DNA from 2 places in the Streptomyces sp. NPDC002911 genome. Region 1 is predicted to be linked to the other one. Evidence: riboswitches for the same ligand, from Rfam matches in the RefSeq annotation. Region 1 holds a riboswitch; the other holds the start of a gene.
What was found. Region 1 has a riboswitch for cyclic di-AMP ahead of ACWD04_RS12585 (transglycosylase family protein). Riboswitches for the same ligand answer to the same signal wherever they lie in the genome.
Positions count from the first base shown of each region.

Region 1 (4,000 bases):
CGGTGGAGCTCGCGACATGGCGCTACGCCACCGAACCCGTGACGCTGGGAGGGCAGGACATCGCGGCGGGGGACCCCGTTCTCGTGGTGCTGGCCGCCGCCGACCGGGACCCGGAGCGGTTCCAGGATGCGGACACCCTGGATCTCGCACGGAGTGACAATCAGCACCTCGGATACGGGCACGGCATCCACTACTGCCTGGGGGCGCCGCTGGCCCGGCTGGAGGGCCGGGTCGCGTTGGCGACCCTGCTGAGACGCCTTCCCGACCTGCGGCTCGCTGCGGAACCCACCGATTTGCGATGGCGCGGCGGGCTCATCATGCGTGGACTACGCACACTTCCCGTCGAGTTCGATCCCGGGTATTCAGCCGAAAAAGGTGACAGGCTGTCATCTCTGTGACTTTCACGTGATCTCCGCTGCATCGACTTGTGACACACGTTCGAGTGGGGCTAGGTTCACCGTTCGACTCACCCGTCACATGTCAGTCACACGGAAGGCAATCCCATGGGCTCCGCGACCGGCAGACACCGTCGCCCTCGCCAGGCACCCGCCATCGTCGTCGCCGCAGGCGTCACGGGATCGGCGATCGCCATCCCGCTGCTGGGCGCGGGCAGCGCGCAAGCCGCAGACACGTCGACCTGGGACCGGGTCGCCGAGTGCGAGAGCGGTGGCATGTGGAGTGCCGACCTCGGCAACGGCTACTACGGCGGCCTGCAGTTCTCGCAGGACGACTGGTCGGACTACGGCGGCACGGACTACGCGCCCCGCGCCGACCTCGCCAGCCGCTCGCAGCAGATAGCCGTCGCGGAGAAGGTGCTGGACGACAAGGGCCCCCAGGCGTGGTCCAGCTGCGCGGTGATCTCCGGGCTCGTCGTGGACGGCACGCTGCCCGGCGTCGACCCGGGCAACGAGCCGACCGCCGAGCCCTCGGACACCGCGACCCCGTCCGAGACCCCCTCGTCCGAAGCGTCGGATCCGGCGGACGCGGACGACGAAGCGAACAGCTCCGCGGACTCCGAGAAGTCCGACGGCTCCGACCCGACGGGTGAGGCGGACCGGAACGCGCCCGACGACACGGCGGACCAGGATGACGAGGCCGGCACGTCGCCGTCCGCCACTCCGGTGCCCGAGGCCTCCGAGGCGTCCGGCGCCTCGAAGGGTGACGGGGCGGAGGGTGGAAAGCACCGCGGCACCCCGGCCCCCGAGGCGAGCGCCGGATCCGGTCCCGACGACGGGCGGGACGCCGGCCGGCACGCCTCGCGCGGCGACTCCGAGGCGCGTCAGGGGGCGGAGGGGGCGTACACCGTCCGCGAGGGCGACAACCTCTGGACGATCGCCGACGCGCAGGAGCTTTCGGGCGGCTGGTCCGCGCTCTACGAGGCCAACAAGGACGAGCTGGGCTCCGACCCGGACCTGATTCTTCCCGGCCAGAGCCTGGACCTCGGACTCGTCGGCGCGAACGCGCAGGGCGACCAGGCGGAGACCACCGCCGCCAACTGATCACACGCACGAAAACGCCTTGAAAACTGGGGTAGTTCAGAGACCTATGTCCACTTATGCATAAGTGAGACATGGGTCTCTTTGCTTCAACTGGTGTGCTCAGTCCGCCCGATCCGTCCATATTGGCTCCGACCTGCGAAAACAACCCGCCCCATCGGGTGTTACGCACTGATTGGCCGTTATGTCCACCGTTGAACGCGGGGGTTGTGTGTGTTTACGGTCGGAGCCGCTCGCACCGCGGGCACCTTCGACCGTCACGCCGAATCCTGCCGTCGGCCGAAGGAGACCGACGCGTAAAGCGCCGTAGGCAGGAGCGGGGGACCCAGGTAGGCGCCGGACCCGGCCGTCGGAAGACGGGTGAGGGTGCGGCTAGGGGTGAAGTCGTCCGCGAGTGCGGGTGACCGGGCAACTCACAGGCCCGAACCCGACAGCTCACCTCGTAGGCGTCGGTGAGGAGAACCATGCTGCTTTCCAGCAAGGGCAAGCACCGCCGCCCGTCCAAAGCCGTCCGTATCGCGACCCTGGCCGGTGTCACCGGTGCCGCCGTCGCCGTACCGCTCATGGGCGCGACCGGCGCCTCTGCTGCCTCCGTCGACACCTGGGACGCCGTCGCCCAGTGCGAGTCCGGTGGCAACTGGTCCATCAACACCGGCAACGGCTACTACGGCGGCCTGCAGTTCTCGCAGTCCAGCTGGGCGGCGGCCGGCGGCACCCAGTACGCCGCCCGCGCCGACCTGGCCACCAAGAGCCAGCAGATAGCGGCCGCCGAGAAGCTCCTCGACCTGCAGGGCCCGGGTGCCTGGGCCTGCGCCGGTGCCGGCGGCCTGACGGACGACGGTGTCGACCCGGGTGTCGACACCGGCTCCGAGAAGATCGGCGACACGGCCCCGCAGGCCGCGCCGGAGCGCAAGGCCGAGCAGCCGACCACGCGCAGCGAGAAGCGTGAGGCCCCCGCGAAGACCGTCACCACCCCGACCGGCCAGAAGGTCGAGAAGGGCGACGGCGAGTACAAGGTGAAGGCCGGCGACACCCTCAGCAAGATCGCCGACGCGAAGAAGGCCGAGGGCGGCTGGGAGAAGCTCTTCAAGCTGAACGACGACATCGTCGACGACGCCGACCTGATCTTCCCGGGTCAGCAGCTCCACCTGAAGTAGTCACCATCGCCCCGGGGCCCCCTCCTGCCCCGAAGGCCCGGCCCGGCGCGCTGCCCCCCGCGTGCCGGGCCGGGGCCGCGCCGGGGCCGTGCAGGGCATCCGTCGGCGGGGACAGGCCGCGAGCCCGCCGTGAGGGTGAGCCTTCGGTTCTTGTAGTTACTTGCCAGTAAAATTCTGGAGCTTTGCCCGGAATGCAAGTCCTCGGGTCCTTTTTCGTCCCAGGGGACGGGCGGACGGCCGACGGAGCGGGCCGAGCCGGTTAGGCTCGTGGCGCAAGGCCACAGTGACCCTGCACAACCAGTGTCAGATCCCAGAAGGAGATGCCTCGTGCCGTCCATCGACGTCGTCGTAGCCAGGGAAATCCTCGACTCCCGGGGGAACCCCACGGTCGAGGTCGAGGTCGGCCTCGACGACGGCAGCACGGGACGTGCTGCTGTTCCGTCCGGAGCCTCCACCGGAGCGTTCGAGGCCATCGAGCTCCGCGACGGCGACCCCAGCCGTTACCAGGGCAAGGGCGTCGAGAAGGCCGTCCTCGCCGTGATCGAGCAGATCGGCCCGGAGCTCGTCGGGTACGACGCCACCGAGCAGCGCCTCATCGACCAGGCGATGTTCGACCTGGACGCGACCGAGAACAAGGGCTCGCTCGGCGCCAACGCCATCCTCGGTGTCTCGCTGGCCGTGGCGCACGCCGCGTCCGAGGCCTCCGACCTCCCGCTGTTCCGCTACCTCGGCGGCCCGAACGCGCACCTGCTGCCCGTTCCGATGATGAACATCCTGAACGGCGGCTCGCACGCCGACTCCAACGTGGACATCCAGGAGTTCATGATCGCGCCGATCGGCGCCGAGTCCTTCTCCGAGGCCCTTCGCTGGGGCGCGGAGATCTACCACACGCTGAAGAAGGTCCTGAAGACCAAGGGCCTGTCCACCGGTCTCGGTGACGAGGGCGGCTTCGCCCCCAACCTCGAGTCCAACCGTGCCGCCCTCGACCTCATCCTCGAGGCCGTCAAGGAGGCCGGTTACGTCCCGGGCCGCGACATCGCGCTCGCGCTCGACGTCGCCGCGTCCGAGTTCTACAAGGACGGCGTCTACGAGTTCGAGGGCAAGTCCCGCTCGGCCGCCGAGATGACCGAGTACTACGAGGAGCTCGTCTCCGCGTACCCGCTGGTCTCCATCGAGGACCCGCTGTACGAGGACGACTGGGCGGGCTGGAAGGTCATCACCGACAAGCTCGGCTCCAAGGTGCAGATCGTCGGTGACGACCTGTTCGTCACCAACCCCGAGCGCCTCGCCCGCGGTATCGAGGAGGGCTCGGCCAACGCCCTGCTCGTCAAGGTCAACCAGATCGGG
Region 1 is NZ_JBSFUO010000006.1:245,080-249,079, forward strand. It holds gene ACWD04_RS12575 (cytochrome P450 family protein) at 1-398, shown strand, start outside; gene ACWD04_RS12580 (transglycosylase family protein) at 504-1,499, shown strand; cyclic di-AMP (ydaO/yuaA leader) riboswitch at 1,789-1,960, shown strand; gene ACWD04_RS12585 (transglycosylase family protein) at 1,961-2,653, shown strand; gene eno (phosphopyruvate hydratase) at 2,981-4,000, shown strand, end outside.

Region 2 (4,000 bases), on a different contig from region 1:
GTCACCCCGGCCCCAGTGGCCGGAAGAGAGGACTGTCATGTCCGATTCGGAGTACTACGACCCGCTCACCCCGCGCAGGCCGAAGAGTGCGGACACCCAGGAGCGGCGAATGCCCCGCGGTGTCGTGATCCGGCTCTTCGCCTATCTGGTGGCCGGACATGTCGTCGCGGCCTTCCTCTTTCTCCTGTTCACCGTGGCCGGCAAGGGCTGAGTCCCGGCGTCACGCGCCCTCGACGAGGCGTTCACGCAGCTTCGCCCGGGTCTCGTGGCTGATCTTCAGCCCTTCGAGGATGTAGCGGTCCGTGCTGCCCCATATCTCCTCGATGGCGGCGAAAGCCGCGTCGAGGTACTCGACATGGGCACCGAAAAGCGGATTGAGCAGCTCCATCACCTCGTCGGACATGCCTGCCGACGAGGTGTCGCTGCGCCGCACCCTGTAGCGGCGGTGCGCGTCGTTCGACTTGAGGTAGTCGGCCTCGATGGCCTCCCTCTCGACGCCGACCGCGAGAAGCGAGACCGCGACCGACAGGCCTGCCCGGTCCTTGCCCGCAGCACAGTGCATCAGCGCCGGCACACTGTCCTCGGCCAGCGCGTGCAGGACGCGGCTGTGTTCGGCGGTGCGGTCCTTGATGATCGAGCGGTACGAAGCGATCATCCGTTCCGTTCCTCTGCCGTCGGCCAGGATCGAGCGGAGCTGCTGAATGTTCCCGTCGCGCACCAGCCGCCAGAACTCCGCGCCGTCGGCCGGGTCGGAGAGAGGAATGCTGACATTCCGGACGCCGGGCAGCTCTACGTCATGACCGTCGAGCTTGTGGTCGGCGGCGTTGCGGAAGTCGAAGATCGTGTGCAGGCCGAGCCCGGCGAGGAAGGCGGCGTCGGCCTCGGTGGCGTGGGCGAGGTGGCCGCTGCGGTAGAGGCGCCCGTACCGGACGGTGCGGCCGTCCGCGGTCGGAAGCCCGCCGACATCGCGGAAGTTGCGGACGCCGGCCAGACTGACGTCCGTCGGGTCGGGGCCGGCCGGCGGGACCGCTGGCAGCTGCGTCACAAGGACTCCTGAGTGTCGGGCGTCGGCGCCGCTCGCCGACGGGGGCACGTCCGCGACGATACGACATGGCTGCACCAGGCAAACCGTCCATGTCGCCGTGACGTCGGCCCGCCCGATGAGTCGACGTCCGCGTCATGTCCGTATTGGTCTATTTAGTGGAACATGCCCTGCTTGTGGGGTAGATGGGCTCAGGCGGGTGAGCGGGATCATATCCGTGACCGTGCGTGGTGAAGAGCCCAGGGGGTATTCCGGACGCTGCGCGGAAAGCCAAGATCTGTAATCCACGGAGTGTGACGGGAATTTCGTGCCAGAAATGAAGCGTCGATTCCGGTTCGCAATGCGCGGCTTGTTCGCAGCGTCCCGGCTCGCTTACGGTCACGGTCAATCCGGACGGAACGCCTAATCCTGCCGCCGCCCGGAATCCGCACCGACTCACGTGTGGCAGGAGCGGGGGAACCAGGTAAGCCGCCGGCCGGAGGGATCCGGTACGGCTCGGGGTTAAGTTGCGCACGGCGCGGCCGGGCATCTCCAGTCCGAACCCGACAGCTCACCTCGTAGGCGACGGAGAGGAATTCCCATGCCCGCACAAGGCAAGCACCGTCGTCCGAAGTCCCGCACGATCGCCCGAGGCGTCCTTGCCGCGGGGACCGGTGGCGCCGTTCTCGCCCTCCCGCTGATCGGCGCCACCGGCGCCCATGCCGCCGAGCAGGCCGCTCCGGCCGCCAAGTCCGGTGCCGCCCAGGGCGTCCCCGCCTCGGCGGGGAAGAGCTCCCCGAAGAGCTACTCCGTGCTCTCCGGTGACTACCTGGCGAAGATCGCGGCCGACAAGAAGATCAAGGGCGGCTGGCAGAAGCTGTACCAGGACAACCGTGACGTCGTCGGCGAGAACCCGAGCCTGATCCTCCCGGGCATGAAGCTGACCCTCGGCGCCAAGACGTCGGACTCCGCCGGCAAGTCCGCCGAGGCCGCACCCTCCAAGGCCGCCGCACCGTCGACGCCGAAGACCGCCGCTCCGGCCGAGAAGCCGGCCGCCGCCACCGAGGAGACGGCTGTGAAGACCGTCGACGCCGGTGCGTCGGAGAGCGACAGCTCCGGCTGGGCCGCCCCGGTCGAGAACCCCAACGTCACCACCCAGTACCGCGCCTCCGGCGCCAGCTGGTCCAGCGGCTACCACACGGGCTCCGACTTCCAGGCCGCCTCCGGCACCAGCGTCCGGTCCATCGGCCCGGGCACCGTGGTGTCCGCCGGGTGGAGCGGCTCGTACGGCAACGAGGTCGTCATTCAGCACAGCGACGGCATGTACTCCCAGTACGCCCACCTGTCCTCGCTCGAGGTCTCGGCCGGTCAGACCGTCACCGGCGGCCAGCAGCTCGGTCTTTCCGGTTCCACCGGCAACTCCACCGGCCCGCACCTCCACTTCGAGGTCCGGACCGGCCCGAGCTACGGCTCGGACGTCGACCCGATCGCCTACCTGCGGTCGCACGGCGTCTCCATCTGAGAGGCAGCACCTGACGGTGAAGGAGAGGGGCGGTGCGCGGTGGCGCGCCGCCCCCTCCTTATTCCGGCTTTACCAAAAACTGACCGGGTGGTTTTTCTCACCCCCCGTCAACCCCTTATTACGGTCGCGTAGGTCACATTCGCCGGTGCAGGATAAGCCCTTGTGGCAGACGATTCGAGAAACAATCAGCGAGGCATCATCGGGTCGTACGCAGCGATTGGCGACAGCTTCACCGAGGGAGTCGGAGACCCCGGCCCCGACGGGACGCTCGTCGGCTGGGCGGACCGGTTCGCGGTTCTCCTCGCGGACCAGCTCCCGGTCCCCGATGCGATAGTCGGCCCCGCGGACGACCCGCACGGGAATTTCCGGTACGCCAATCTCGCCGTACGCGGACGCCTCCTCGACCAGATAGTCGAGGAACAGGTCCCCCGCGCCAAGGAGCTGGCACCAGATCTGGTGAGCTTCTGCGCGGGCGGCAACGACATCCTCCGTCCCGGTTCCGACCCGGACGACGTGGCGGAACGCTTCGAGCGTGCGGTTGCCGAGCTGACCCAGACGGTCGGCACCGTTATGGTCACGACAGGGTTCGACACCCGTGACATCCCCGTGCTCAAGCACCTGCGGGGCAAGATCGCCATGTTCACCGCGCATGTCCGGTCCATCGCCGACCGATACGACTGCCCGGTGCTGGATCTGTGGTCCCTGCGGTCCGTGCAGGACAGGCGGGCCTGGGACAACGACCGGTTGCACCTCTCGCCGGAGGGGCACACCCGGGTCGCGCTGCGCGCAGCTCAGGTCCTCGGCCTTGAAGTGCCGACCGACCCCGACCAGCTATGGCCCCCGCAGGCACAGCGCGGGACGCTCGAGGTGCGGCGCGACGACATCCAGTGGGCGCGTGAATACCTCGTCCCGTGGATCGGCCGCCGACTGCGCGGGGAGTCCTCCGGGGACCACGTCGAGGCCAAGCGCCCCGACCTGCTGCCGCTCTGACCGCTCAGCCGCCGGCACACCGTCAGCGGCGGACGAAGGGGAGCGGTCGCCGGGCCGGACCCGGCGCCACAAGCCCGTCCGGGGCGGCTGTCCGCGTCGGACGGGCGGGTATCCGCTCCAGCACGCCGCCCGCGAACACGTCGTACAACGGCAGTGTCTCCAGATGCACATAGCCGATGTGGCAGTCGCACACATCGAGCGGGCAACCGCGTGGGCCGAGCGAGCTACGGTAGCTGCCGTCGTAGAGATTGCCCAGCTCGGCGCGGACGAAGTGACAGCGGCGCACCGTCCCGTCACCGTCCACCGAGATGACCGACTCGCCGGTCCGGCAAGGCAGCCCGCGCGAGCGGTGCGGATGCCTGCTGTAGGGGAAAAGCGGGTCCAGAGCCGTCCAGCGGTCCGCCTGCTCGTCCGTGTAGGTGTGCCCCTCGGCGGCATTGACCCAGAAATACACCTCGGGCGGCAGC
Region 2 is NZ_JBSFUO010000020.1:48,211-52,210, reverse strand. It holds gene ACWD04_RS25255 (DUF6126 family protein) at 38-211, shown strand; gene ACWD04_RS25250 (tyrosine-protein phosphatase) at 221-1,045, opposite strand; cyclic di-AMP (ydaO/yuaA leader) riboswitch at 1,461-1,619, shown strand; gene ACWD04_RS25245 (M23 family metallopeptidase) at 1,623-2,543, shown strand; gene ACWD04_RS25240 (SGNH/GDSL hydrolase family protein) at 2,706-3,533, shown strand; gene ACWD04_RS25235 (STM4011 family radical SAM protein) at 3,556-4,000, opposite strand, start outside.
Region 2: it holds a riboswitch for cyclic di-AMP, as region 1 does, so the genes downstream of both, ACWD04_RS25245 (M23 family metallopeptidase) here and ACWD04_RS12585 (transglycosylase family protein) in region 1, are expected to answer to the same signal.